One region of the Streptomyces albofaciens JCM 4342 genome, then DNA from elsewhere that is predicted to be linked to it. Evidence: riboswitches for the same ligand, from Rfam matches in the RefSeq annotation. Region 1 holds a riboswitch; the other holds the start of a gene.
What was found. Region 1 has a riboswitch for cyclic di-AMP ahead of CP973_RS05165 (LysM peptidoglycan-binding domain-containing protein). Riboswitches for the same ligand answer to the same signal wherever they lie in the genome.
Positions count from the first base shown of each region.

Region 2: another riboswitch for cyclic di-AMP. It lies ahead of CP973_RS30295 (M23 family metallopeptidase); the one in region 1 lies ahead of CP973_RS05165 (LysM peptidoglycan-binding domain-containing protein).

Region 1 is NZ_PDCM01000001.1:1,091,281-1,105,731, reverse strand. Features, by position in the region: gene CP973_RS05180 (DUF501 domain-containing protein) at 1-463, opposite strand, end outside; gene CP973_RS05175 (FtsB family cell division protein) at 549-998, opposite strand; gene eno (phosphopyruvate hydratase) at 1,156-2,442, opposite strand; gene CP973_RS05165 (LysM peptidoglycan-binding domain-containing protein) at 2,838-3,527, opposite strand; cyclic di-AMP (ydaO/yuaA leader) riboswitch at 3,531-3,698, opposite strand; gene CP973_RS05160 (LysM peptidoglycan-binding domain-containing protein) at 3,944-4,942, opposite strand; gene CP973_RS05155 (cytochrome P450 family protein) at 5,182-6,453, opposite strand; gene CP973_RS05150 (DUF6479 family protein) at 6,535-6,933, opposite strand; gene CP973_RS05145 (LysR family transcriptional regulator) at 7,048-7,974, opposite strand; gene CP973_RS05140 (MFS transporter) at 8,128-9,414, shown strand; gene CP973_RS05135 (nucleoside triphosphate pyrophosphohydrolase) at 9,360-10,367, opposite strand; gene CP973_RS05130 (SurA N-terminal domain-containing protein) at 10,648-11,295, opposite strand; gene CP973_RS05125 (serine/threonine-protein kinase) at 11,487-13,220, opposite strand; gene CP973_RS05120 (DMT family transporter) at 13,217-13,915, opposite strand; gene CP973_RS05115 (N-6 DNA methylase) at 14,037-14,451, opposite strand, start outside.
Region 2 is NZ_PDCM01000002.1:2,366,248-2,380,698, reverse strand. Features, by position in the region: gene CP973_RS30330 (citrate/2-methylcitrate synthase) at 1-138, opposite strand, end outside; gene CP973_RS30320 (citrate synthase/methylcitrate synthase) at 542-1,708, shown strand; gene CP973_RS30315 (CobW family GTP-binding protein) at 1,767-3,008, shown strand; gene CP973_RS30310 (DNA gyrase/topoisomerase IV subunit A) at 3,120-5,567, opposite strand; gene CP973_RS30305 (M16 family metallopeptidase) at 5,814-7,151, shown strand; gene CP973_RS30300 (M16 family metallopeptidase) at 7,172-8,539, shown strand; cyclic di-AMP (ydaO/yuaA leader) riboswitch at 8,832-8,986, shown strand; gene CP973_RS30295 (M23 family metallopeptidase) at 9,000-9,797, shown strand; gene CP973_RS30290 (GntR family transcriptional regulator) at 10,031-10,723, shown strand; gene CP973_RS30285 (HPr family phosphocarrier protein) at 11,075-11,356, opposite strand; gene CP973_RS30280 (bifunctional acetate--CoA ligase family protein/GNAT family N-acetyltransferase) at 11,591-14,440, shown strand.

The DNA of each region.
Region 1 (14,451 bases):
TCGCCAGCGCCTCGTCGCCGAGCGGGTTCACGCCGGGGCCCGCCGCCAGCGAGTGGCCGACCAGGACGTGCAGGCACTTGACCCGGTCCGGCATGCCGCCCGCGCTCGGGAATCCCTTGAGCTCCTCGATGGCGTCACGGCGCCGGATGTAGTCCTCGTGGGCGGCGCGGTACTTCGCGGCCAGCTCCGGGTCCCGGCCCAGCCGCTCGGTCATCTCCTTCATCACGCCGTTGGCCTCCAGCGTGCCGATCGCGGAGGCCGCGCGCGGGCAGGTGAGGTAGTAGAGCGTGGGGAAGGGGGTGCCGTCCTCCAGGCGCGGGGCGGTCTCGACGACGTCCGGCTGCCCGCAGGGGCAGCGGTGCGCGATGGCGCGCAGGCCGCGCGGCGGGCGGCCGAGCTGTTCCTTGAAGGCCGCGATGTCCGCCTCGGTCGGTTCGGTGCGCTCGGTCTGCGGCGGGGGCATGCGGTGTTCAGACACGGACATGATGCTTTCGGTTGTGTGGTGGTGCCGGGCAGGAGGGCGGGGCAGCTCAGGTGCCCGGGCCAGGCTACTTGTCGGCGGCGTCCAGGCCGTTCCAGATGTTGTCGTACCAGGGACGTTCCGCGGCGCCCCGGCCCGTGCGCCGCTTTCCGTCGCCGGAGCCGTCCTGGACGATGTAGCCGGTCTCCCCCGGCATGACGTAGTGGAGGTGCAGCCGGGCCTGCTGCCGTACGTATTCGGGGTCCTGCCAGCGGGCCTTCTCGTCGCGCAGCTCGTCGGCGCGCTGCGCGGCCCGCTCGGCCTGGCGGCGCTGGTCGGCGATCTCGGCGCGCTGCGAGATGTACTGCCGGGTGGGGTAGGCCAGGGCGACGACCAGCGAGCACAGGACCAGGGCGAGCAGTGCCGCGCGGCCGGTCAGGCGGCCGCGGCGGCGCGGGCGGGCGCGCTGGACGCGGGCGGCGGCCTGCTCGCCGAGCGCCTTGAGCCGGGTCGCGGTGGAGAACCGTTCCGCGGACACGTCGCCCTCCCTGGGTGAGCGGCCCGGGCCGGTGCGGCCCGGAGCACGTACGTCCCCGGCAACGGTACGGGACCGCCGCCGGGGACGTACGTCATTGACTGCCGCCGGGGCCGCGCGGCCCCGGAAGGATCAGCCGGATCAGCCCTTGCCGTGCTGGTCAGTCCGCGAGGCGGAACCGCGGGAAGGCGGTGCGGCCCGCGTACACGGCCGCGTCGTCGAGGATCTCCTCGATGCGCAGCAGCTGGTTGTACTTGGCGACGCGCTCGGAGCGGGCCGGGGCGCCGGTCTTGATCTGGCCGCAGTTGGTGGCGACGGCCAGGTCGGCGATGGTGACGTCCTCGGTCTCGCCGGAGCGGTGCGACATCATGCACTTGAAGCCGTTGCGCTGGGCCAGCTCGACGGCGTCCAGGGTCTCGGTCAGCGAGCCGATCTGGTTGACCTTGACCAGCAGGGCGTTGGCGGAGCCCTCCTCGATGCCGCGGGCCAGGCGCTCCGGGTTGGTGACGAACAGGTCGTCGCCGACCAGCTGCACCTTGGTGCCCAGGCGGTCGGTGATGACCTTCCAGCCGTCCCAGTCGTCCTCGAACAGCGGGTCCTCGATGGAGACCAGCGGGTAGGCGTCGACCAGCTCCGCGTAGTACGCGGTCATCTCCTCGGCGGTGCGCCGCTGGCCCTCGAACTCGTAGACGCCGTCCTTGTAGAACTCGGAGGCGGCGACGTCCAGCGCGAGCGCGATGTCCTGGCCGGGGGTGTAGCCGGCCTCCTTGATGGCCTCCAGGATGAGGTCCAGGGCCTCGCGGTTGGAGCCGAGGTTCGGGGCGAAGCCGCCCTCGTCGCCCAGGCCGGTGGCCAGGCCCTTGCCCTTGAGCACCTTCTTGAGGGTGTGGTAGACCTCGGCGCCCCAGCGCAGCGCCTCGGAGAAGGACTCCGCGCCGATCGGGGCGATCATGAACTCCTGGATGTCCACGTTGGAGTCGGCGTGCGAGCCGCCGTTCAGGATGTTCATCATCGGGACGGGCAGGACGTGCGCGTTCGGGCCGCCGAGGTAGCGGAACAGCGGCAGGTCGCTGGCCTCGGAGGCGGCGTGCGCGACGGCCAGCGAGACGCCGAGGATGGCGTTGGCGCCGAGCGAGCCCTTGTTGTCGGTGGCGTCCAGGTCGAACATGGCCTGGTCGATCAGGCGCTGCTCGGTGGCGTCGTAGCCGACCAGCTCCGGGCCGATCTGCTCGATGACCGCGAGGACGGCCTTCTCCACGCCCTTGCCCTGGTAGCGGTTCGGGTCCCCGTCCCGCAGCTCGATGGCCTCGAAGGCGCCGGTCGAGGCGCCGGACGGAACGGCGGCACGGCCGGTGCTGCCGTCGTCGAGGCCGACCTCGACCTCGACCGTGGGATTGCCTCGCGAGTCGAGGATCTCGCGAGCTACGACGACGTCGATGGACGGCACGTTGTCTCCTTCATGGGTGTCTGGAGTTCTGCAGCACGAGCCTAACGGCCTCCCGGGGTTCCGCTCGCCGCCAGCCCGGTCCGTGGGACGAATACACCCGCAAAGCCCCTGTTCACGGGACGTATGGGCGCAATGTTCGCTGTACGGGGAAGTGGGCCGGGTGGGGCCCGGACGGGCGGCCCGGGCGGCCCGCCGGGCCCCGGAGCGGCGGCGGGAGGGAACGGAGAAGCCCCGCCGCGGCGCGTGCGGGGGTTCACACGCCGTGGCGGGGCGGTCTCACGGGATGAGCGGATTCCCGGTGCGAGCGGCCCGGCCCCGGGTGGGTGCCGTGCCGTACGCACCGCCGTACGTACGGGGCGACACGGTCACCCGGAGGCCGTCAGGTTTCAGCGGGCTCAGACGGCCAGCTTCTGACCCGGGAAGATCAGGTTGGGGTTACCGCCGATGACGGACTTGTTGTTCTCGTAGACCGACTTCCAGTTGGTGCCGTGGGAAGCAGCGATCTTGGCGAGGGTGTCACCGGACTTGACGGTGTAGTTGCCCTTCGGGTTCGACTTCGGCGCCGACTTGTGGGACGGGGCCGGGGTCTTGCGCGCCAGCTCCTCGCCCTGCTTCCGGGCCTCGGACCGCGAGGAGTGCTGCGGCGCCGAGTAGGAGCGCTTCGACTTGTAGGACTTGTGGGAGCCCTGCGAGGAGCCGCCCTCGGCCGTGGCGTTCGAGTTGCCCTTGCCCAGGTGGCCGCCGGCGCAGGTCCAGGCGCCCGGGCCCTGGATGGCGAGCAGGCGCTCGGCCACGGCGATCTGCTGGCTCTTGGTGGCCTGGTCGGCGCGCGGGGCGTACTTGGTGCCGCCGGCGGCCTTCCAGCTGGAGTTGGTGAACTGCAGGCCACCGTAGTAGCCGTTGCCGGTGTTGATCGACCAGTTGCCGCCGGACTCGCACTGGGCGACGGCGTCCCAGTTGTTCGCGGCGGAGGCAGAGGTGGCGCCCATCAGCGGGACGGCCACAGCAGCACCGGCAACGCCGGCCAGCGTGGCGACGCGGACGGCCTTGGAGGGACGGCGGTGCTTGCCCTTGGTGTTCAGCATGGTTCGTTTCCTCACCGACGCCTACGAGGTGAGCTGTCGGGTTCGGGCTGTGAGTGGCCCGGCCGCGTGAGCTTCCACGCGGCTTCACCCCAAGCCGGCTGTCCCGCTTCCGCGGGCGGGGCCGGCGACTTACCTTGGGTCCCCCGCTCCTGCCTTCGGCGCTGTCGCGACGTATGACCTCCGGCCACCGGCAGGATTCGGCGTGTGGCTGAAGGGCCCGCTTTGGCGAGCGATGAAGACGGTAAACAGGAACGGCCCGCCGGTTCAAACCCCTACATCTGAGGCCAGTTGGCCCTCAGACATCACAGGATCATCACATTTCCGCAGGTCGTCGCAGGTTTGGAAACAACGGACAGGGCGGACGGCGGGCTGCCGAACGAGATCCATGTCTCACTTTCACCAAACCGGTCAATTACTTACGAACCACTCTGATCGGCAGCCAGATCGAGGCGCTGACCAGGGTGGATGAGGTCGGGATCGCCCCCGATGACACCTTTGTTGGCCTTGTACAGCGCCGGCCAGCCTCCGGAGACCCCGCGGTCCTCGGCGATGGCTGACAGGTTGTCACCCGGCCGCACGGTGTAGTCGCCGGGCGACGCCGGGTCCGTGCGGTGCGCGTCGCCGCCGCGCGACGGGTGCCCCCCGCCGGACCGGCCCGCGTCGTCCGTGCCGCCCGCGCCCCCGGCGCCCGTGGCGGGCCCCTCGTCCTCGCTGGGCCTGCCGCGGTGCTTGCCGCCCGCGGACGGCGGCGTGGTGGGCTTCGTGGCCTTGTCGCCGCCGGGGGTGGCCGGGTCGCCCGTACGGCCCGTACCGGACGGGTCCGGCGTACGGGACGCGTCGCCGCCGCCGGACGGGTCGGTCGGCGACGGCTTCGGGTCCGGGGTCCGCGTGCCGCCGGGCTCGGGGGTCCGGGACGGCTCGCCGGAGCCGGAGGAAGGCGTCGGCTCGGCGGGAGTGGAGGGAGTGGGCCTGGAGGAGGGGGCCGACGAGGAGGGCTCCGGCGACGGGGTGGTACCCGGGTCCACGTCCGGTCCGCTGCCGCCCCGCTTGAGTCCCGCGTTCACCGCGCAGCTCGGCCAGGTGTCCGGCCCCTGCGCGGCGAGGATCGACTCGGCGACGGCTATCTGCTGCGAGCGGCTGGCCAGGTCGGGGCGCGAGGCGTACGCGGCGCCGCCGTTCCGGTCCCACATGTCCTGGGTCAGCTGGAGCCCGCCGTAGAACCCGTTGCCGGAGTTGGCGCTCCACACGCCGCCGCTCTCGCACTGCGCGACCCGGTCCCAGGTGGCGGTGTCGGCCGCCTGCGCGTCGGCGGCGGCGAGCAGGGGCATGGCGAGGGCGCCGCCGGCGACTCCCGCCGTGACGAAGATGGCCGGAGCCTGACGGGGGCGACGGTGTCGGCCTGTCCCGGAGCGCATGCGGTTGCCTTTCGAGCGGCGGTTGAGTTGTCGTCGAGAGGCCGGGACCGTGGGCCGTACGGCCCGCCCCGGCCTTTCAAACGGTTGAAAGTAGCGGTGCCGCCCGCTCGTCACAAGCCGGTGTAGCGGAGATCACGCGCAGGTCACGGCCTGACGTGGCGTCACTTCCGTACGCCGCGTCAGCTCGCTTCCGTGCGGGTTCCCACGCCGCGTCAGCCCACTTCCGCACGTGCGGGATGTCACTTCCGTACGGGTGTGAACTCCACGGGCAGGGCCCGCAGACCGCGCATGATGAGCCCGCCGCGCCAGCGCAGATCGTCCGGATCCGCGCCGAGCCGGAGGTCCGGCAGCCGGGTCAGCAGCGTGGCGATCGCGGTCTGGCCTTCGAGGCGGGCCAGCGGCGCGCCCAGGCAGTAGTGGATGCCGTGGCCGTAACCGAGGTGCTGGTTGTCGCGGCGGGACAGGTCCAGTACGTCCGGTTCCGCGAAGCGCCGCGGGTCGCGGTCGGCGGCGGCGAGCACGACCAGGACCGGGTCGCCCTCGGCGATGCGCCGGCCGCCCAGGGTCAGGTCCCGGGTGGCGAAGCGCCAGGTGGCCAGCTCGACCGGGCCGTCGTAGCGCAGCAGCTCCTCCACCCCGGCGGCGAGCAGCTCCGTGTCGCCCGCGGCGGCGGCCTTCTGGAGCAGTTCGCGCTGATCGGGGTGGCGCAGCAGTTGGTACACACCGTTGCCGATGAGGTTGACGGTGGTCTCGAAGCCCGCGAACAGGAGGATGAAGGCCATCGCGGCGGCCTCGTTCTCCGTCAGGTGCTCACCGTGGTCGGAGGCGCGGATGAGACCGGAGATGAGGTCGTCGGCCCCTTTCTCCCCCAGGGCCTCGCGCTTGCGGTGGATCAGCTCGGCGAGGTAGCCGCGCATCTTCTTCACCGACCGGGCGACACCGCCGCGCGGCCCGCCGCCGTGCCGGATCATCATCCCGGCCCAGTCCCGGAAGTCGTCCTGGTCCTCGCGCGGGACGCCCAGCAGGTCGCAGATGGCGTAGATGGGGAGCGGGAAGGCGAACTCGTGGATGAGGTCGGCCGCGCCGCGCTCCGCGAAGGAGTCGATGAGCGCGTCGGTCAGTTCCTGTACGCGCGGCGCGAACCGGGCGATGCGGCGCGGCGTGAACGCCTTGGAGACCAGGCGGCGCAGCCGGGTGTGGTCCGGCGGGTCGATGTTGAGCAGGTGCGTCATCAGGTTGGCGCCGCGCTCGCCGGGGATGCCGACCTTGCCCTTGCCGTGCGCGGCCTCGCTGTGGTGCACCGGGTTCTTCGACAGCCGGGTGTCGGCCAGCGCCTGCCGCGCGTCCGCGTACCGGGTCACCAGCCAGGCTTCGACGCCGCTGGGCAGCCGGGTGCGGTGGACGGGCGCGTGGTCGCGCAGCCAGGCGTACGCCGGGTAGGGGTCGGAGGCGAACTCCCACGTGAACAGTTCCGGGCAGGGCGGGACGGCGGCCGGCCCGTGGCCGGACACGGGGCAGGCGGTGCCGGGCCCGGCGGGGGCCGCGGGCCGTTCGTCGGAGGGGTGTGGGGTCTGCTGGCGCACCCCTCGACGTTAACCGCTGCCGAACGAGCCGCTGTGCCCCTCCTGCCAGCGCTTGCGCTCCCGGTTCTGGTCCTCGCCGTGGCGGGTGGGCGCGTTGCCGTAGTCGGGCAGTTCGTGCGGGGTCAGCCGGTGGTCGCCGTCGCGCGGCACCTCGTTGGGGTCGCGCAGCTCGCTCTCGTACCCGGTCGGGTTCTTGGGCGGTGTCGGCTGGGTCTCCGGCTCGGGCGGGTCGGGTTCACGGTCCCGGCGGCGCCTGCCGTAGACCACGGCGAGGATCAGCCCCAGGACGATGACGATCCCGGCGACCAGCGGACCGGTGCCGACGACCATGTCCCGGGTGAAGTCCACGGCCTGCTGTACGGAGCCGATGTCCTGGGCCGGTGTGGCCGAAACGATCGTTGCTGTCATTCGACCCGGGTACCCGGGTGGGCGGGGACGATGCGCGGGCGGGAGCGGCAGGGGCCGGCGGGCCGGTACGGACGGAGAAGGCACAGGTCGGCGGGGTCTCATCGGGCGAGCCGATCAGCTGCCCCGAGCAACCGGTGCGGCGGCCGGCACCCGGTCCGGGTCCGGGTCCGACGGGTCCACGCCCAGCCCCTCCAGGAAGGCCGCCGCCGCGGGCGAGGGGCCCAGCCGGTTCCAGACGACGCGTTCGACGCGGGCGGGGGCGTTGCGGACGCGGACCACGCTCAGCCCGGTCAGTTCGGTGGCGAACGCCCGCGGCACCATGCCGATGCCCAGCCCGGCGCGGACCAGCTTGGCCAGGAACTCCACGGTGGTCACCTCGAAGGCCACCTCGGTCGTCAGGCCCGCCGCACGGAACGCCTCGTCGCGCTGGCGGCGGGCCGCCGAGCCCGCCGTGAAGTCCACGAAGGTCTCCTCGGCCAGCCGCGGCAGGTCCGTGTGCTCCCGGCCCGCCAGCGGGTGGTCCGGCGGCACGACGGCCACCAGTTCCCCGTGGGCCAGCGCCCGCTCCCGTACGCCCTGGCTGCGGGCGCCCGGCACCAGTCCGACGAAGGCGACGTCCAGCGTGCCCTGCCGGACCTGCTCGATCAGCTGCTCGCTCATCTCCATGCGCAGGCTGATCCGCACCTGTGGATGGCGGGCCCGGTAGTCGCCCAGCTCGCGGGCCAGGTCGACGGCCGCGACGGTGGAGATCGCGCCCACTGCGAGGCGGCCGCGTACCTCGCCGGCCGCCGCCTCCACCTCGGCGCGGGCCCGCTCGGCCGCCTCCAGCGCCTGCCGGGCGACCGGTACGAACGCCTCGCCCGCGGCCGTCAGCCGCACGCTGCGGCTCGTACGGTGGAAGAGCCGGGCGCCGAGCTCCTTCTCCAGGCGGGCGATCTGGTGGCTGAGCGCGGACTGCACCACATGGCAGCGCTCGGCGGCCCGGGTGAAGCCGCCGGTCTCGGCGACCGCGACCACGTACCGCATCTGTTGCAGCTCCATGCGGTGAGCGTAGCCAGCGCTCCCCGCCGGCGATCGATCGCGCTGTGCGATGGATGGGATGACAACCATGTGTTGGACTCATCGGCCGGTGCCGCGGAAGCTGAGGGGCGGAGCGGCACCACCGGGGTGCCGCGTCGAGCGGAAAGGGTTCTGATGCCTTCCCAGGAATCGCAGGAAGGGGGGCGGCCCGGGCTGGGGCGCGGCACGCTGCTGCTGATGTCCGTGGCGACCGGTCTGTCGGTCGCGGGCAACTACTTCGCCCAGCCCCTGCTCGACGTCATAGGCCGCGACCTGCACATGGGGTCCGCCGCCACGGCCCTGGTGGTGACCGTCGCGCAGGTCGGCTACGGCCTGGGGCTGCTGTTCCTCGTGCCGCTCGGCGACCTGCTGGAGCGGCGGCGGCTGGCGGTGTGCCTGTGCGCGGCCACCGCGGTCTTCCTGACCGTGACGGCGAGCGCGCCCAACGGGGCGCTGCTGCTGACCGGCACCGCGCTCACCGGTCTGGCCTCCGTCGCCGCGCAGGTCGTCGTCCCGTACGCGGCCTCCCTGGCGGCGCCCGCCGAGCGCGGCCGTACGGTCGGCACCGTCATGACCGGGCTGCTGCTGGGCATTCTGCTGGCCCGTACGGCGGCCGGGCTGCTGGCCGACCTGGGCGGCTGGCGCACCGTCTACTGGGTCAACGCCGGACTGATGCTGCTGATGGCCGTCCTGCTGCGACTGCGGCTGCCCGCCCTGCACACCGGCGCCGGGCTGCGCTACCCCGCGCTGATCCGCTCCACGCTCGCCCTCTTCGTACAGGAACCGGTGCTGCGGTGGCGGGCCGCGCTGGGCGCGCTGTCCTTCGCCGCGTTCAGTGTGCTGTGGACGGCGATGGCCTTCTTGATGTCCGGTCCCGCCTACGGGTGGCCGGAATCGGCGATCGGGCTGCTGGGCCTGGTGGGCGCGGCCGGTTCGCTGTCCGCCTCGGTCGCCGGGCGGCTGGCCGACCGGGGCCTGGCCCACCGGGTCACCGGCCTCGGCGGGTTCCTGCTGCTCGGCTCCTGGGCGCTGCTGGCGGCCGGCGGCGCGGGCGGCCCCTGGGCGCTGGCCGCCCTGCTGGCCGGGGTGATCGTCCTGGACGCGGCGGTGCAGGCCGTGCACATCAGCAACCAGAATCTGGTCTACGCGGTGCGGCCCGAGGCCCGCAACCGCCTCAACTCCGCCTACATGACGAGCTACTTCGTCGGCGGCGCGGTCGGCTCGGCGCTCACCTCGGCGGTGTGGGGCGCGGCCGGCTGGGGCGGGGTGTGCGCCGTGGGCGCGGCGGTGAGCGCGGCCGTCGCCGCCGTCTGGACGGCCGAGCGGCTGCGGCACCGCGGCGACGGGCGGCCCGGGCCCGCCGGGGCTCAGTCCGCGGCGCCGGAGGCGGCCTCCTCGGCGGACCGGATCGCGTCCCGGTAGGTGCGGGCGGCGGCCCGCAGCGCGGTCTCCGGGTCCGTGCCGGACGCCTCGGCCCGTACGGCGAGGGCCAGCAGCTCGTACCCGACGCCCTCCCCCGGCGGGAGGGCGTCGATGCCGGCCGTACGCGCCCGGGAGGCCAGCTTGCCGGCCAGCGCCAGGGCGGGCTGGCCGAGCGGAATGCCTTCGGTGACCGAGGCGCGCTGCTTCTCGGCCGCTTTCTCCCGCAGCCAGTGCGCCTTCACGTCCTCCGGGGTGTGCGCGGCCTCCTCGCCGAAGATGTGCGGATGGCGGCGGATCAGCTTGTCCACGAGCGTGGCCGCCACATCGTCGACGGAGAACGGCCCGTCCGGGTCGTCCTGGGCGATCCGGGCGTGGAAGACGACCTGGAGGAGCACATCGCCCAGCTCCTCGCGCAGCGCCTCCCGGTCGCCCTCCTCGATGGCCTCGACCAGCTCGTACATCTCCTCGATGCCGTACTTCGCCAGGTCCTCGTGGGTGCGCACGCCGCTCCACGGGCACTGGCGGCGGATCCGGTCCATGACCTGCACGAGGTCGAGCAGGCGGGCGCCCGGCAGGTCGTACGAACCGGGCAGCAGCTCCAGGTCCGGCATCGTCTCCCGGCCCGAGCCGGCCATCCGCGCCAGGCCGTCGGTCAGCTCGGTGTCCCCGTCGGCGGAGGTGATGACGACCGCCGTACGGCCACCGTCACGGCAGAACTCCACCAGCTCGCGGGCGCCGGGCACGGCCCGCTCCACCGCGATGCCCGCCTCGCGCAGATACGGGAGCTGCGGGTGGGCGTCGTCGGCGCACAGCACGCGGTCGGCGGCGCGCAGCGTCTGCCACGCGGGCCAGGACAGCAGGCCGGGCGCGACCCGGTGGCTGGTCGTGAGCAGGACCAGGCGGCCGGGGGCGGTGTCCGGCGCGCCGGGGGCGGCGGTGGCGTCAGCGTTCACCCGACGAACGTAACGCACGGCACCGACAACGCCGCACGGGACCGGGGGCGCGACGGGCCGGCCGGGGCGGTGCTGCGCACGCGGTTCGGGCGGCCGGGGCGCGGGGCCGCACGCACACGGTTCGCGCGGTCGGGCGGGGCCGCACGCGCACGATTCGGGCGGCCGGGGCGAGGCCGCACACGCACGGTTCGGGCGGCCGGGGCGAGGCCGCACACGCACGGTCCGCGCGGCCGGGGCGGGACGGACCGCACGCGCACGGTCCGCCCTCCCCCGGCCCCGCTCAGGTCTGCTGCTGCTCCGCCGCGCCGGACACGTCCTTGACCCACGGCTCCTTGGTCCGGCCGAGGATGACCTGGCCGTCGTCCCACTTGCCGTAGCGCGGGTTGACGTCGATGCCCATCTTGCGGGACGTCCTGGCCAGCTCCGTGGCGAGCCGCTGCTGGCCCTGCGGCTGGCCGCGGTCGGCGCCGATGTGCTTGGCGATACCGTCCAGCAGGAGCTGGTTGCGGACCACGGCGTTGATCTCACCGGGCGCGATGGCCTGCTGGAGCCACATCTGCTTCAGCCGCTCCGCGCCGCCCGCGCTGCGCTCGGCCGCCGCGCGCCACTTCTGCACGTCGTCGCGCGAGACCGTGACCCCGGCGTCCTTCGCGTTCCGCTCCAGGACCCGGTCGAAGATCATGCCGTTCAGGGTGGCGGGCCCCAGCCTGCCGGAGTTCTCCACCAGCTGGGCGGCCTGCGGCGACTTCTCCTGGGCGCTGCGCACGTCCCGGACCCGCGACTGGAGCTGCGCGACGGTGATCCGCTGCCCGTCCACGACGGCCGCGGCACCGGGGTGCGCCTCCGTGCCGCAGGCGGTCAGCAGTGGGGCGGCGGCCAGCAGCGCGGCGGCGGCGGAAACGGGAAGCGCGGTCCTACGGCGGAACATCAAGCCTCCTGGCGGGGTGCAACAACGGTGCGGCGGCGGTGCGGCTTTTCCTGCCTGTCTTCCTGGTCCGGCGTTGATCGATGCCGATGCTAAAGAGTCCGCGTGATCCAGGCCACCGATTCGCACAACGAGTTGCCCGGAAGGCGGTTTCTCTCCTGTTCTCTCCTGAAGGTACGCCGGTGCGTACGGGGTCAGCCGCGGACCTGGCCCAGCCAGTGCAGCGTGCGCCGGACCTCCGCGGGGAAGGCGCCGTGCGGGCCGTGCAGCCGCTCCGCGTCGTACAGGAGGCGGGACAGCGCCTCGTGGGCGGCGCCGCGCTCCCCGAGGGCGAGCAGCAGGTGGCCGATGGAGCGGCGGATCTCCAGGGGCCGCATGGGGTCGTCCGGATAGCGTTCGAAGTGCGGCAGCAGGGCCCGGTACTCGTCCAGCGCCTGTGTCACCTCGCCCAGCTGTTCCAGGCACTGCGCGGCCTCGTAGTGGAACTGGAGCGCCTGGCGCGCCGCCCCCGGCCCGCTGTCGCGCGCGAACTCCTCGGCCAGCGCGCGAAGTTCGGGCAGCGCCCGGCGGTACTGGCCGTCGTCCATGAGCGTGGCCGCGTACTGCTTGCGCAGCGTCCGTACGACCGGGGAGTGCGCGCCGTGCCGGGCGGCGGCGGCCGGCAGGATGCCGCCGAGGATGTCCACGGCGTGGGTGATGCGGCCCTGGTCCAGGAGGCGCTTGACCTCGTCCACGGCGGCGGCGACATCGGGGCCGCCGCCCGTTCCGGAGCTTCGCGGGTCGGCGCCCGCCCCTGGGGTCCGCGGGTCGACACCCGTCCCCGAGGCCCACGGGTCCGCACCCGGCCGCGAGGTCCGCAGGTCGGCGCCGCCCCCGGACACGCGCGGGTCGATGCCCACCCCGGACACGCGCGGGTCGGCGCCCACCCCGGACACGCGCGGATCGGCGCCCGGCGGCGCGAAGGCGGGCGGCGGTGCGAAGGCCGGTGGCGGTACGGCCGGGGCCGCGGCGCGTACCGGCCACGGCGCGTGCGGGTGCAGGAACGGCCGGGTCGGGTCCATCGGCGCGCCCGTACCGGCCCGCCCCTGGGACGCGGTGGGCAGCAGCGGCACCAGCGCCTGGTAGACCTCCTGGGCGTCGGCGGGCCGCTCCTGCGGGTCCTTGCCGAGCAGCCGCAGCACCAGCGCCTCCAGTTGTTCGGGCACGTCGGCGCGGAGCCTGCGCACCGGGACCGGCGGCTCGTACAGATGGCGGTGCAGCACGCCCAGCGCGGTCGAGCCGGCGAACGGCACCTCGCCGCTGAGCAGTTCGTGGAGCAGCACACCGAGTGCGTACAGGTCCGTGTACGGGCCGACGGTGCCGCCCATGGCCTGCTCGGGCGCCATGTAGGCGGGGCTGCCGATGGGCGAGCCGGTGTGGGTCAGGCGGGTGGTGTCGGTGTCCAGGGCGGCGGCGATGCCGAGGTCGAGGACGGTGAGGGTGCCGTCCGGCCTGACCATCACGTTCCGCGGCTTGAGGTCGCGGTGGATGATCGGCACGGCGTGTACGGAGGCCAGCACGGCGCACAGCTGGGCGGCGACGCTGACCGCCCACTGCCACGGGTACGGGTCGTGCTCGGCCAGGTGGTCGGCGAGGTCGGCGCCCTCGACGTACTGCATGACCAGGTACAGGTCGTCGCCGTCGCTGCCCGCGTCGTGGACGGTGACCAGGCCGGGGTGGTCGACCTGCGCGGTGACCCGGCACTCGCGCACGAAGCGGCGGCGCATCTCCTCCGCGTCCGGCGTGCCGGAGACCCGGTCGGGGCGCAGCAGCTTGACGCCGACCCGGCGGTCGAGGCGGCGGTCGTAGGCGATCCAGACCTGGCCCATGCCGCCTTGGCCGAGCAGTGCGGAGAGTTCGTAGCGCTCGGCGACGACGCGGCCGTTCAACGCCCTTCCTCCCTGCGGAGGTAGTCGCTCAGCTCGTCCAGTTCGGCACGCACCTGGTCGATGCGCTGCGGCTGGGCGCCGTACGGGGCGGCGGGCGGGTCGTACGGGGCGGCGGGCTGCGGCTGCGGGGCGGGATGGGCCAGGGGCTGGGGGTGGGGCTGGAAGGAGCCCTGTGTGCGGGTCTGCGCGTAGGGCCAGTCCTGAGGCAGCGGATCGGCGGCCTGCCGTGGCGGCTGGGACGGCGGCTGGACTCCGGTGTACGGGTTCGGGGCGTGCGGCATGGCGGCCGGGACCGGGCCCGCCCCCGGGGGGCCGCCGTACGCCGGGCCCGCGCCGGGCGGCCCGTACGCCTGCCGGCCGGGCGCGACGCGGTACGCGCGCACGTCGACGACGAGGTAGTACGTCACGGCCGCGGCCATCTGGAGGACGACCAGGCCCGCACCGGTGTTGACCTGCCAGGAGTTCTCGTCCCGCCCTCCGGCCAGGACGACCGCGCCGGCGAACAGCGCCAGGTCCGCGCCGAACACCCACCAGCCCAGCGGGCGGCGCTGCACGACGGCAGCGCGCAGCAGCGTCACCCAGGCCAGGAAGCCCAGGCTGAGCACGGCCACCGCCACGAAGACCACCCGCAGCAGGACGACCGTGCTGCGCGAGGCGGGACGGTGCGGCGGTGGGGCCGTAACGGGGCCGTGCATTACTGCTCCTGACGGATCAAGGCCCGGCGCGGTGCGGTGGGTGCGGCGCCGGGAACATACTGCGGTTGCGTGTGATCGAGCGTATATACGACACCGCTGACGCCGCCGGGGTTGTAGGAAATCAGCCGGGCGTGACCAAGCCCTCCGTCAGGCCGTCGTGCAGGCCCTGTACGAGCTGTTCGCCCAGGCGGGCGGCGAGGCGCAGGGTCTCCTCGAAGGCGGCCAGTTCGCGGAAGCGCCGGCCGTAGCGCTGCTGTTCGGCCAGCGGCAGCCGCGGGAGCTGGAGGCGGCGCACGTCCAGGCGGGTGGCGGTGGAGGCGTAGCTGCTGGCCTGCCGGGTGTTGGCGGTGCCGCGCAGGAACCCGGCGAGGAACCACGCGTCGAGGGCGGCCGGGTCGGGCCGCAGGAGGAAGAGGTTGCGGCCGAGGGCGGCCCCCGCGGTGGCCTCGTCCACGACGCGGGCGACGGCGCCGCCACCCAGTACGGGCACCACCACGTCGCCCGCCGCGACGAGCACCGGCTCCTCGGCGGGCCCG
Region 2 (14,451 bases), on a different contig from region 1:
GTTGCGTCGGCTGGTCAGCTGGCCGCGGCTGACGTACGCGTACACCGTCTCCGGCTTCACGCCGAGCCGCTCGGCCGCCTCCCGGGTGCTCAGCCGCTGCTCGGCCCCGTCGTCACCCTGTGTTTTCTGGTCCGCCATGGCTCCCACCGTATCGATTCGCGTCGACCTATGCATTGATTCAATCAATATTGACAGCCATTGAGTCAAGCATGGACAGTCACATCAATACGGAGATGCCCGGAACGGCCTCGCCGGCCAACGGGACCGGAGCCGGAAGCCGGAAACCGAGAGCTGGAGCCGAGAGCCGGACCCGGGAGCGCGGAACCGGAAGCGCAGAAAGAGCCACCGAAGCAGCAACAACAGCCGGGACAGCCCCAACAGCCGGAACGGCACCAACAGCCGGGACAGCCCCAACAGACGGAACGGCACCAACAGCCGGAACAGCCCCAATAGACGGGACAGCACCAGCAGCCGGAACAGCCCTAACAGACGGAACAGCCCCAACACACCGAGCCCCAAAAGCAGAAAGGCGCCGCACCCCATGTCCATCACCGAGCCACACCCCACCGTCGACGTCCCCCGCGGCCTCGCGGGCGTGATCGTCACCGAGACCGAACTGGGCGACGTACGGGGCGGGGAGGGCTTCTACCACTACCGCCAGTACTCCGCCGTGGAGCTCGCGCAGAGCCGTACCTTCGAGGACGTCTGGCACCTGATGCTCCGCGGTTCCCTGCCGGACGCGGAGCAGCGCGCCGCCTTCCTGGCGGAGACCGTGCCCCTGCGCCACCTGCCCGAAGCCGTACGCGACGCCCTCCCCGGCATCGCCCGCGCGGGCGCCCGCAGCGGTCCGCTCGCCGGCCTGCGCACCGCGCTCTCCCTGCTCGGTGCCGCCGCGGGCTTCCGGCCCCTGTACGACATCGACGCCAAGCAGCGCGGCGCGGACGCCCTCACCGCGAGCGCTGCGGTGCCCACCATCCTCACCGCGCTCCACCGCCTCGGCCGGGGCCTGACACCGGTCGAGCCGCGCGATGATCTTCCGTACGCGGCCAACTACCTCTACATGCTCACCGGCGAGGAACCGGACCCCGAGCGCGCGAGCGCCATCGAGCGCTACCTGATCTCCACCGTCGACCACGGCTTCAACGCCTCGACCTTCACCGCCCGCGTCATCGCCTCCACCGGCGCCGACCTCGCGGCCTGCCTGGCCGGTGCGGTCGGCGCGCTCTCCGGACCGTTGCACGGCGGTGCGCCCAGCCGGGCCCTGGACGCCCTCGACGCCATCGGCAGCCCGGACCGCATCGACCCCTGGATCCGCGAACGCGTCCGCTCGGGCGAGCGGATCATGGGCTTCGGGCACCCCGTCTACCGCACCGAGGACCCCCGCTCGCGGATGCTGCGGGACATCGCGCGCGGCTTCGGCGGGCCGCTCGTGGACTTCGCGGTGCGGGTGGAGGAGCGCGTCGAGGCGCTTCTCGCCGAACTGAAGCCCGGCCGGGAACTGCACACCAACGTCGAGTTCTACGCGGGCGTGGTGATGGAGCTGTGCGGCCTGCCCCGGGAGATGTTCACCCCCACCTTCTGCGCCGCGCGGGTGATCGGGTGGAGCGCCAATATCCTGGAGCAGGCGGACGACTCGAAGATCATCCGTCCGGCGGCCCGCTATGTGGGTCCGCCCCCGCCGCAGCCGGTGCCCGCCGCGCTGAACTGACGGCGCACCGGACCGCCGGCGCGCCGCCGCACCGACGTACGACGATGGAGGCGCCCCCTTGGCCCCGCAGGCCCCGCGACAGATCCCGGTCATCGTGCTCGCCGGATTCCTCGGCTCCGGCAAGACGACCCTGCTCAACCACCTGCTGGGCCGCAGCGGCGGGAGCCGCGTGGGCGCGGTCGTCAACGACTTCGGCTCCATCGAGATCGACGCCATGACGGTGGCGGGACAGGTCGACTCGATGGTCTCGCTGGGCAACGGCTGCCTGTGCTGCGCGGTCGACACCAGCGAACTGGACGAGTACCTGGAGCGCCTGGCCCGCCCGGCGGCCCGTATCGACGTCATCGTCATCGAGGCCAGCGGGCTGGCCGAGCCCCAGGAACTCATCCGCATGATCCTGGCCAGCGAGAACGACCGGATCGTCTACGGCGGGCTCACCGAGGTCGTGGACGCGGCCGAGTTCGCCGCCACCCGGGCCCGGCACCCGGAGATCGACCGGCATGTGGCCGTCGCCGACCTCGTGGTCCTGAACAAGGCCGACCGGATCGGGGCGGCGGAGCAGCGTGCCCTCCTGGACACGCTCGCCGAGCTGAGCCCGGGGACGCCGGTCGTGCCGGCCGCGTACGGGCGGATCGACCCGGAGCTGTTCTTCGACCGCAAGCCGCGCGACGAGGCGGACGAGGCGGTGCGCCAGCTCTCCTTCGAGGATCTGATCCGGGCGGAGGCGGACGCGGAGGCCGCGGCGGGCGGGGAGGCGACCGGGGAGCATGTCTGCGACGGGCCGGAGTGCCGCGAGCACGGGTGCGGCCACGGGCACGGGCAGCACCTCCACGCCGCCTACGAGAGCGTGGAGTTCGTCTCGGACGCGCCGATGAACCCGCGCCGGCTGATGGCCTTCCTCGACAGCAGGCCCGCCGGGCTCTACCGGATCAAGGGCTTCGTCCACTTCGACGTACCGGAGAACCGGCAGAAGTTCGCCGTCCACGCGGTCGGCGACTTCCTGCGCTTCTACCCGTCGCCGTGGCAGCCGGACGAGGAGCGGCGCACCCAGCTCGTCATGATCGGCAGCGGCGTCGACGCGGCGGCGCTGCGCAAGGAGCTGGCGGACTGCCGGGAGACCGGGCCGGAGCGCGCCGGGCCGGAGAGCATGTGGGGGGTGCTGCGGTACGTACCGTCCGGGGGCGAGCCCGGGGGCCCCGAGCCGGGGGAGCCCGGGGACCCCGAGCCAGGAGGACCCGGGGACCCCGATGGGCCCGCGGACTTCGCCCCGGGGCGGCCGGAGGAATACGACGAGCTGTAGCCCGCGCGGCACGTGCGATCCCGCACAGCGGGACAGCGCTCTCCCACACAGGGCGGGGGCCCGGCCCGGCCACGCCGCCGCCGGGCCCCCGCCCTCACTCCACCTCGCCCGTCACACCGGCCCCGCCAGCGCCGTGACCGGCTTCGTCAGCGGTACGCCCGAGCCGTCGCGCCGCGGGTCCGGGTCCGGCAGGGGGACCGGGGAGCCCTTGGCGTCCGCGGCCCGTACCGGTGCGGAGCCGGCCCAGGCCAGCGACAGGCAGTCCTCGCCCTTGAGGAACCGCTGGCAGCGCACGCCACCGGTCGCCCGGCCCTTGCGCGGGTACTGGTCGAACGGCGTGAGCTTGGCCGTCGAGACCGAGTCGTCGAGCGTGCCGTGCGAGCCGGAGACCGTGAAGACCATGGCGTCGGCGGCCGGGTCGACGGCCGAGAAGAAGATGACCTTCGCGTCCGGGCCCAGCTTGATGCCCGTCATGCCGCCCGCGGGCCGGCCCTGCGGCCGCACCTGCCCCGCCGGATAGCGCAGCAGCTGCGCCTCGTCGGTGATGAAGACCAGGTCCTCCTCGCCCGTACGCAGCTCCGCGGCGCCCACGATGCGGTCGCCCTCCTTGAGGGTGATGACCTCCAACTCCTCCTTGTTGGAGGGGTAGTCCGGCACCACGCGCTTGACGATGCCCTGCTGGGTGCCGAGCGCCAGGCCCGGCGAGGACTCGTCGAGCGTCATCAGGCAGATCAGTTCCTCGCCCTCCTGGAGGGAGAGGAATTCCGAGACCGGCGCGCCACCGGACAGGTTCGGCGCGGCGACGGTGTCCGGCAGCTGCGGCAGGTCGACCACCTGGAGGCGCAGCAGCCGGCCCGCGGACGTCACCGCGCCCACCTCGCCGCGCGTGGTGGCCGGCACCGCCGAGACGATCACGTCGTGCTTGACGCGCTTGGCCTCCGCGTCGAAGTTCACCTCGCCGTTGGCCGTACGGGCCAGCAGCCCCGTCGAGGACAGCAGCACCCGGCACGGGTCGTCGGCGACCTCCAGCGGCACGGCCGCCGCCGTGGCGCCCGCCGATTCCAGCAGGACCGTCCGCCGGTCCGTGCCGTACTTCTTGGCCACCGCGGCCAGCTCGCCGGAGACCAGCTTGCGCAGCTCGGCGTCCGAATCGAGGATCTTCGTGAGCTTCTCGATGTCGGCGTTCAGGGTGTCGCGCTCGGATTCCAGCTCGATGCGGTCGAACTTGGTCAGCCGGCGCAGCGGGGTGTCGAGGATGTACTGCGTCTGGACGTCGCTGAGCGCGAAGCGGTCGATCAGCCGCTCCTTGGCCTGCGCGCTGTTCTCGCTGGAGCGGATCAGGCGGATGACCTCGTCGATGTCGACCAGGGCCGTCAGCAGGCCCTCGACCAGGTGGAGGCGGTCGCGCTTCTTGCCGCGCCGGAACTCGCTGCGGCGGCGCACCACGTCGAAGCGGTGGTCGACGTAGACCTCCAGCAGCTCCTTCAGGCCCAGCGTCAGCGGCTGGCCGTCGACCAGCGCGACGTTGTTGATGCCGAAGGACTCCTCCATGGCCGTGAGCTTGTACAGCTGCTCCAGGACGGCCTCCGGGTTGAAGCCGTTCTTGATCTCGATGACCAGGCGCAGGCCGTGCTCGCGGTCGGTGAGGTCCTTGACGTCCGCGATGCCCTGGAGCTTCTTCGCGCCCACCAGGTCCTTGATCTTGGAGATGACCTTCTCGGGGCCGACCGCGAACGGCAGCTCCGTGACGACCAGGCCCTTGCGGCGGGCGGTGACGTTCTCGATCGAGACGGTGGCGCGGATCTTGAACGTGCCGCGGCCGGTCTCGTACGCGTCCCGGATGCCGCCCAGGCCCACGATCCGGCCGCCGGTCGGCAGGTCCGGGCCGGGCACGAACCGCATCAGCGTCTCAAGGTCCGCGTTCGGGTGCTTGATCAGGTGGCGGGCCGCGGCGATCACCTCGCCGAGGTTGTGCGGCGGCATGTTCGTCGCCATGCCGACGGCGATCCCGGACGCGCCGTTGACCAGCAGGTTCGGGTACGCGGCCGGGAGAGCGACCGGCTCCTGCTCCTGGCCGTCGTAGTTCGGCGCGAAGTCGACCGTGTCCTCGTCGATGGACTCGGTCATCAGGGACGTGGCCGAGGCCATCTTGCACTCGGTGTACCGCATGGCGGCGGGCGGGTCGTCGTTGCCGAGCGAGCCGAAGTTGCCGTGGCCGTCGACCAGGGGCAGCCGCATGGAGAAGGGCTGCGCCATCCGCACCAGGGCGTCGTAGATGGACGCGTCGCCGTGCGGGTGGAGCTTGCCCATCACCTCGCCGACGACGCGGGCGCACTTGACGTAGCTGCGCTCGGGGCGCAGCCCCATCTCGTTCATCTGGTAGAGGATGCGGCGGTGCACGGGCTTGAGGCCGTCGCGGGCGTCCGGGAGGGCGCGGGAGTAGATGACCGAGTACGCGTACTCAAGGAAGGAGCCCTGCATCTCGTCGACGACGTCGATATCGAGGATCCTCTCCTCGAAGTCGTCCGGCGGCGGGGTCTTCGTGCTACGGCGGGCCATCGCGGCTGCGGCTCCTTCGCTTGCGTCCTGCTGCTTGCCGATGCTGGATCACGTCGGGGCGTGTGCGGACCATTGTGGCCCGCCCCACTGACAACGCCGACCGCGACCCTCCCCGGGCCGCCGGACGAGGCCGCCGCGAAGTCCGCTCGTACGAGGCAGCCCGGACGGGAACTTCGCCATAGCCCGACGCGCTTGCATACAGTGACAGAACTTCCTCGCAAGCGGATCGAAGGGACGTACATGCCCATGGGTCACACGGCCACAGAACAAGCCGGCTCCGGCGGCCTGACAGCGACCGAGCACCGGCTGGCCAATGGCCTGCGCGTGGTGCTCTCCGAAGATCACCTGACTCCGGTGGCCGCGGTCTGCCTCTGGTACGACGTCGGCTCCCGGCACGAGGTCAAGGGCCGCACGGGCCTGGCCCACCTCTTCGAGCACCTGATGTTCCAGGGATCCGCCCAGGTCGCCGGCAACGGCCACTTCGAACTGGTCCAGGGCGCCGGCGGCTCCCTGAACGGCACGACCAGCTTCGAGCGCACCAACTACTTCGAGACCATGCCCGCCCACCAGCTGGAGCTCGCGCTGTGGCTGGAGGCCGACCGCATGGGCTCCCTGCTGACGGCGCTGGACGAGGAGTCCCTGGAGAACCAGCGCGACGTCGTCAAGAACGAGCGCCGCCAGCGCTACGACAACGTCCCCTATGGCACGGCCTTCGAAAAGCTGACGGCCATGGCGTACCCGGAGGGCCACCCGTACCACCACACGCCCATCGGTTCGATGGCCGACCTGGACGCCGCCTCCCTGGAGGACGCGCGGGCCTTCTTCCGTACGTACTACGCGCCCAACAACGCGGTCCTGTCGGTCGTCGGCGACATCGACCCCGAGCAGACCCTCGCCTGGGTGGAGAAGTACTTCGGCTCCATCCCCGGCCACGAGGGCAAGCAGCCGCCGCGCGACGGCACGCTCCCGGACGTCATCGGCAAGGAGCTGCGCGAGGTTGTCGAGGAGGACGTACCCTCCCGCGCCCTGATGGCCGCCTACCGCCTCCCGCAGGACGGCACCCGCGAGGCCGACGCCGCCGACCTGGCGCTGACGGTGCTCGGCGGCGGCGAGTCCTCGCGCCTGTACAACCGGCTGGTGCGCCGCGACCGCACGGCCGTGGCCGCGGGCTTCGGCCTGCTGCGGCTGGCCGGGGCCCCCTCGCTCGGCTGGCTGGACGTGAAGACCTCCGGCGGCGTCGAGGTGCCGGAGATCGAGAGCGCCGTGGACGAGGAGCTGGCCCGCTTCGCCGCCGAGGGCCCGAGCCCCGAGGAGATGGAGCGCGCGCAGGCCCAGTTGGAGCGCGAGTGGCTGGACCGGCTCGCCACGGCCGCCGGGCGCGCCGACGAACTGTGCCGTTACGCGGTCCTGTTCGGCGACCCGCAGCTGGCCCTGACCGCCGTGCGGCGCGTCCTGGACATCACCCCGCAGGAGGTGCAGGAGGTCGCCCAGGCCCGGCTGCGCCCCGACAACCGCGCGGTCCTCGTGTACGAGCCGACCGAGCCGACCGCCGCCGAGGACAACGACGAGGAGGCGGCCCAGTGAGCGACGCCGTCAGCACCACGATGACCTTCCACCCGCAGCCGGCCGGCGGCGAGCCCAAGCCGTGGGCGTTCCCCGCCCCCGAGCGCGCGCAGCTGCCCAACGGCCTGACGGTCCTGCGCAGCCACCGCCCCGGCCAGCAGGTCGTCGCCGTCGAGATCGACATCGTCGCGCCCCTGGAGGCCGAGCCCGAGGGCCTGGACGGGGTCGCCACGATCATGGCGCGGGCCCTGTCCGAGGGCACCGACAAGCACGACGCCGAGCAGTTCGCCGCCGAGCTGGAGCGCTGCGGCGCCACCCTGGACTCGCACGCCGACCACCCCGGCGTCCGCGTCTCCCTGGAGGTCCCGGCCTCCCGGCTGGACAAGGCGCTCGGCCTGCTCGCCGACGCCCTGCGCGCCCCCGCCTTCCCGGACGGCGAGGTCGAGCGCCTGGTGCGCAACCGCCTCGACGAGATCCCGCACGAGCTGGCCAACCCGGCCCGGCGCGCCGCGATGGCCCTGTCCAAGGAGCTGTTCCCGGCCGACTCCCGGATGTCGCGGCCCCGCCAGGGCACCGAGGAGACCGTCTCCCGCATCGACGCGGCGGCCGTCCGCGCCTTCTACGAGGCGCATGTGCGCCCCGCCACGGCCACCGCCGTCATCGTCGGCGACTTCGCCGGCGTCGACGTGGACGCGGCTCTGGCGGAGACCCTCGGCGCCTGGACGGGTTCGCCCGCCGAGCCGGTCAAGGCCAGCCCGATCACCGCCGACGACACCGGCCGCGTCGTGATCGTCGACCGCCCCGGCGCCGTACAGACCCAGCTGCTCATCGGCCGCATCGGCCCGGACCGGCACGACCGCGTCTGGCCCGCCCAGGTCCTCGGCACGTACTGCCTCGGCGGCACCCTCACCTCCCGCCTGGACCGGGTGCTGCGCGAGGAGAAGGGCTACACCTACGGGGTGCGCGCCTTCGGCCAGGTGCTGCGCTCCTCGGCCGACGGCGACGGCGCCGCGATGCTCGCCATCAGCGGCTCGGTGGACACCGGCTCCACCGGCCCGGCGCTGGAGGACCTGTGGAAGGTGCTGCGCACCCTCGCGGCGGAGGGCCTGACGGACGCCGAGCGGGACGTGGCCGTACAGAACCTGGTCGGTGTCGCGCCCCTGAAGTACGAGACCGCGGCGGCCGTCGCCGGAACCCTCGCCGACCAGGTCGAGCAGCAGCTCCCGGACGACTACCAGGCGCAGCTGTACGTACGGCTGGCGCAGACCGGCACGGTCGAGGCCACCGCCGCGGCCGTCAACGCCTTCCCGGTGGACCGGCTGGTGACCGTCCTGGTGGGCGACGCGGCCGAGATCGAGGAGCCCGTCAGGGCGCTCGGCATCGGCGAGGTGACGGTGGTCAAGGGCTGACGGCCCGTCACGGGCGTCGCCCGGTCCCCGGTCCCCGGCCCCCGGCCTCCGGTCCCCGGTCCCCGGCCCCGGCGGCCGACGGGCCGTGACCCGTTCGGGTGACGCGGCGTCATGAAGGGATCCAGTGGTGCGCGAGTGCCACTGGATCTTCTTTATGTCCCAATTGAGGGGGGTGGTTGCGTGATGGCCGTGTGGCGTACGGCACAAAAGCGGGGTTCTGTTTGCCGTTCGAAAGTGGCCCCGTTTAGCGTCGATCCGGCTGTTCGCAGGATCACCGCCGCAACCGCGGCACGGACAGTCATCGCCGAGTCCCCGTACGGCGCGAGCCAGGGGAGCCGGGGACCCAAGTCCCCCGGGGTGAATCGGGCGCCTTCCCGGAGGGGCCCGTAGGAGACCTTCCTGCTCCGAACCCGTCAGCTAACCCGGTAGGCGAGAGGGAAGGAAAGGACACAGCCAGCCCATGGCGTTCACCCGTGGCACCGGGAAGCACCGTGCTCCGAGCCGCAGCGCTCGGGCGACCCGCAACCTGGCCGGCATAGCCACGCTCGCCGCCTCCGGCGTCGTCGCCACCGTCGCCTCCCCGGCGCTGGCGGCCGGCAACCCGGACGACGCGAACACCCACGACACCGGCTTCCACCAGGCCGTCGTCCTCGGTGACGAGCTCGCCGAGCAGATCGAGGCGCAGGCCGACGCGCAGCAGGAGGCCGCCGACGCGGCCGCCGCGCAGGCCAGGGCCGAGGCCGAGGCGCGTCAGCAGGCCGCGGAGGCCAAGCGCAAGGCCGAGGCCGAGGCGAAGAAGAAGCGGGAGGCCGAGGAGCGCGCCGCCCGCGAGGCCGAGCGCAAGCGCCTGCTGACGTACGTCGCCCCCATCGACGGCTCCTACGTCTCCACCAGCTACAAGGCGTCCAGCGGCCTGTGGTCCTCCGGCAGCCACACCGGCATTGACTTCCACGCCGACTCCGGGACCACCGTCCACGCCGTGGGCTCCGGCACCGTCGTCGAGGCCGGCTGGGGCGGCGCGTACGGGAACAACGTCGTCATCAAGATGAACGACGGCACCTACACCCAGTACGGCCACCTGTCGTCCATCAGCGTCTCGGTCGGCCAGACCGTCACGCCGGGCCAGCAGATCGCCCTGTCGGGCAACACCGGCAACACCACCGGACCGCACCTGCACTTCGAGGCCCGCACCTCGGCCGAGTACGGCTCCGACATGGACCCGGTCGCCTACCTGCGCTCGCACGGCGTCAACGTCTGACGCGCACCCCCGTCCCCACCCGTGCCCCGGCCCCGCGGCCGGGGCACGGGCGTTTCCGGGAATCCCGTCCGCCGGCCCGGATTCCCGCCCGGTCCGCCGACTGGCCAAAAAATATCCATGAATGCGCCACGGCCGTCGGAAATCCCGGCCCCGTCGAATAGAGTCACGTCGAATGCCGCCGCGCGGCGGCGCTGGTGAATGTTTCCCGGGAATGACGGCGGAGGCACGGACGGATGCGAGGCCATATTTCCGCGCACGCGGTGTGCACGGCGATCCGCGACGACATCGTATCCGGCGCCCTGGCGCCCGGCAGCCGGCTGATCGAGGAACTCCTGGCCGGCCGGTACGGGGTCTCCCGCGTTCCCGTGCGCGAGGCGCTGCGCACGCTCCAGTCCGAGGGTTTCGTCACCATCCGGCACCACGCGGGCGCCTGCGTGGCCGCGCCCACCGAGCGGGAGGCGGCCGACCTGCTGGACATCCGCGGCCTGCTGGAGCCGCTGGGCGCCGCCCGCGCCGCCGCCCGCCGCACCGCCGCGCACCTGAAGGTGCTGCGCGGCATCGTCCGGCTGGGGCGCGAGCGCGCCCGGCACGGACAGCGTGCCGAGCTGCGCCAACTGGACGGCTGGTTCCACGAGACGCTCGCCCAGGCGTCCGGCAGCGCGAGCCTGGCGGCGCTCCTCACCCAGCTCCGGCGCAAGATCGACTGGATGTACGCGGTCGAGCCCCCGGCCCGCGAGGAGCGCTCCTGGGAGGAGTACGGCGCGGTGCTGGACGCGGTGAGCCGCGGCGACGCGGAGCGGGCGCGCGCTCTGATGGCGGCGCATGTCGAGCGCTCGCGCGAGGCGTACACGCTGCGGGCCGCTGTTCCCGCCCCGGCCGTGAGGACTCCGAAACAGCCCGTCAACACGGCGCGCGACCGGAATTAACACATCGGCCGTATACAAGAGTGGTACGCGGATTGCCGAAAAGGGCGACAGCGGCGTACGCGCGGGAGAAAAGCGCGGGCCTGGGCCGGATATCGCGTGCCGCGTTGAATTGCCGTACGGAATTATCCGGGCGGGCCCGCCCGATCGCGGCGTACGGCTTCCGGTAAGGCAGTTCCGTGGCCGTGCCGAACGCGCGGGAAGAAGCCGTGCCGAACGCGCGGGAAAAACCGTACCGAACGGGCTGGAAGAGGCCGTGTCGAGCGCGCGAACCGGAAAAGCAACGACCCCGCCCGGCGCCGGTCCACCCGGTCACCGCGGCGGGGCCGCGCGCACATCGGTCCGCGAAGCGGTTCAGACGGTCTCCGGGAGCTCCTCAAGGCCCTCGGCGACCAGCTTGGCGAGACGGTCGAGCGCGGCGTCGGCGCCCTCGGCGTCGGAGGCCAGCACGATCTCCTCGCCACCCTGGGCGCCCAGGCCCAGCACGGCCAGCATGGAGGCGGCGTTGACCGGGTTGCCGTCGGCCTTGGCGATCGTCACCGGGACGCCGGAGGCGGTGGCAGCACGAACGAAGATCGAGGCGGGGCGGGCGTGCAGACCCTCGGCCCAACCGACATTGACGCGGCGCTCAGCCATGGTGTTGCCCTTCAAGTCGTCGAAGTTGTCTAGACCAGTGTCTCATGATGCCGGGAGTGCTCCGGCAGCCCGCGGCGGGGTGCGCCACCGGCCGTCGGCACGCTACCGGCTGGTCGCGGGCATACGGCCGAAGCGTCCGCCATCCGGAACCGGGGGCCGCGTCCCCGCCCGTCCCGGCCGCCGCGGCGGCGCACGCCGAGCCGGTTGTCGGTGCCGGGCCGTACGCTGTGCCCCATGCACAGCACGTCGGACAGCGCCAGCGTCTACCCGGCCCACTGGGAAGCCGATGTCGTGCTGCGCGACGGCGGCACCGCGCGCATCCGCCCCATCGCCCCCGACGACGCCGAGCGCCTGGTCTCCTTCTACGAACAGGTCTCGGACGAGTCGAAGTACTACCGCTTCTTCGCGCCCTACCCGCGCCTGTCCGACCGCGACGTGCACCGCTTCACCCACCACGACTACGTGGACCGGGTCGGCCTGGCCGCCACCGTCGGCGGCGAGTTCATCGCCACCGTCCGCTACGACCGCATCGACGAGCGCGGCCGCCCCGCCAAGGAGCCCGGCGCCGACCAGGCCGAGGTCGCCTTCCTGGTGCAGGACGCCCACCAGGGCCGCGGCGTGGCCTCCGCGCTCCTGGAGCACATCGCCGCGGTCGCCCGCGAGCGCGGCATCCGCCGGTTCGCCGCCGAGGTGCTGCCCGCCAACACCAAAATGATCAAGGTCTTCACGGACGCCGGGTACACCCAGCAGCGCACCTTCGAGGACGGTGTGGTGCGCCTGGAGTTCGACCTGGAGCCCACCGAGCAGTCCATGGCCGTCATGCGCGGCCGCGAGCAGCGCGCCGAGGCCCGCTCCGTGCAGCGTCTGCTCGCCCCCGGCTCGGTCGCCGTCGTCGGCACCGGCCGCGCCCCCGGCGGCGTCGGGCGCTCCGTCCTGCGCAACCTCCTCAACTCCGGCTTCACGGGCCGGGTGTACGCGGTCAACCACGCCTTCCCCGAGGGCGGCACCCGCCTCGACCCCGAGGGCGTGCCCGGCCACCGCTCGGTGTCCGAGATCCCCGAGCCCGTCGATCTCGCGGTGCTCGCGGTGCCCGCCGCCGCGGTCCCCGACGTGGTCCGGGACTGCGGCGAGCACGGCGTGCGCGGCCTGGTGATCCTCTCGTCCGGATACGCCGAGTCCGGGCCCGAGGGCCGCGAGCGGCAGCGCGCCCTGCTGCGCCAGGCCCGCTCGTACGGCATGCGCCTGATCGGCCCGAACGCCTTCGGGCTGATCAACACCGCCCCCGAGGTCCGGCTGAACGCCTCGCTCGCCCCGCAGCTGCCCGGCGCCGGGCGCATCGGCCTGTTCACCCAGTCCGGCGCCATCGGCATCGCGCTGCTCAGCGGCCTGCACCGGCGCGGCCCCGGCGACGGCTCGATCGCCGGCATCTCCACCTTCCTGTCCGCCGGCAACCGCGCCGACCTCTCCGGCAACGACCTGCTCCAGTACTGGTACGACGACCCCGCCACCGACGTCGCGATCCTCTACCTGGAGTCGATCGGCGACCCGCGCAAGTTCATGCGCCTGGCCCGCCGGACCTCCGCCGTCAAGCCCGTCGTCGTCGCCAAGGGCGCCCGCCACACCGGCACCGCCCCGCTCGGCCACACCGTCCCCACGGTCCGCATCCCCGACAGCACGGTCTCCGCCCTGATGCGCCAGGCCGGCGTGATCCGCGTGGACACGGTCACGGAGATGGCCGACGCCGGGCTGCTGCTGGCCTCCCAGCCCCTGCCGGGCGGCCCCCGCGTCGCCATCCTCGGCAACTCCGAGGCGCTCGCCCTGCTGACGTACGACGCCTGCCTCACCGAAGGCCTGCGCCCGCTGCGCCCCCACGTCCTCGCCGCCGCGGCCACCCCGGCGGACTTCTGCCAGGCCCTGTCCGCCGCCCTCGCCAACGGCCTCTGCGACGCCGTCGTCGTCACGGCCATCCCCTGGGTGGGGGAGGAAGGCGTCGCCTCCCCGGGCGAGGGCGCCGACCTCGCGGCGGCGCTGCGCGAAGCCATCTCGTCGGCGTCGCCCGCCAAGCCGGTGACCGTCGTCCACCTGGCCATGGACGCCCTCGCCGACGCGCTCGCCGCCCCGCCGCCGAGCGCCGGACCCCCAGCCGCCCCCGGCAACGCGCCGCAGCCCCCGTCCGACACGCCCGACGGCACCCCGCCCGCCCCGCTGATACCGGTCTACCCCGCCGCCGAGCGCGCCGTCCGCTCCCTCGCCCAGGCCGTGCGGTACGCCAAGTGGCGCCGGGACGCCGCCGACCCGGGCCGCGTCCCGGAGTACGAGGACATCGAGGAAGCCGCCGCGGGCGAAGACATCGACCGGCTCCTCGACGAGCTCGCGCGGCACGCCGACATCACCCGCTCCGTCCCGCTCCCCGCCGACGACGCCCACGCCCTCCTGGCCCGCTACGGCATCCACGTCCACCCCGCCCACCCGGCCCCCGACCCCGACACCGCCGTACGGGCCGCCGCCCGCCTGGGCTACCCCGTCGCCCTGAAGACCACCGCGCCCCACCTGCGGCACCGCCCCGACCTCGGCGGCGTCCGCCTCGACCTGCCCGGCGAGGCCGAGCTGCGCCGCGCCTACGCGGAGCTGACCGACTTCCTCGGCAAGCCGGCGGAGCTGCGCCCGGTCGTCCAGTCGATGGTGCCGCGCGGCGTCGACACGGTCATCCGCGCCGCCATCGACCCGGCCGCCGGCGCCGTCCTCTCCTTCGGCCTGGCCGGCGCCCCCTCGCAGCTCCTCGGCGACACCGCGCACCGCCTCATCCCGGCCACCGACCGCGACGTCGCCGAGCAGATACGCTCCATCCGCACGGCCCCGCTGCTGTTCGGCTGGCGCGGCAGCCAGCCGGTGGACACCGCGGCCCTGGAGGACCTGCTGCTGCGGGTCTCCCGGCTGGTCGACGACCACCCCGAGGTCGTCGGCGTGGACCTGGAACCGGTCGTCGTCGCGCCGCACGGCCTCGCCGTCCTGGACGCCACGGTCCGCCTGGCCCGCCCGCCGGCCACCACCGACCTGGGCCCCCGCCGCATGCCCGCCTACTGACGGCCGCCGCC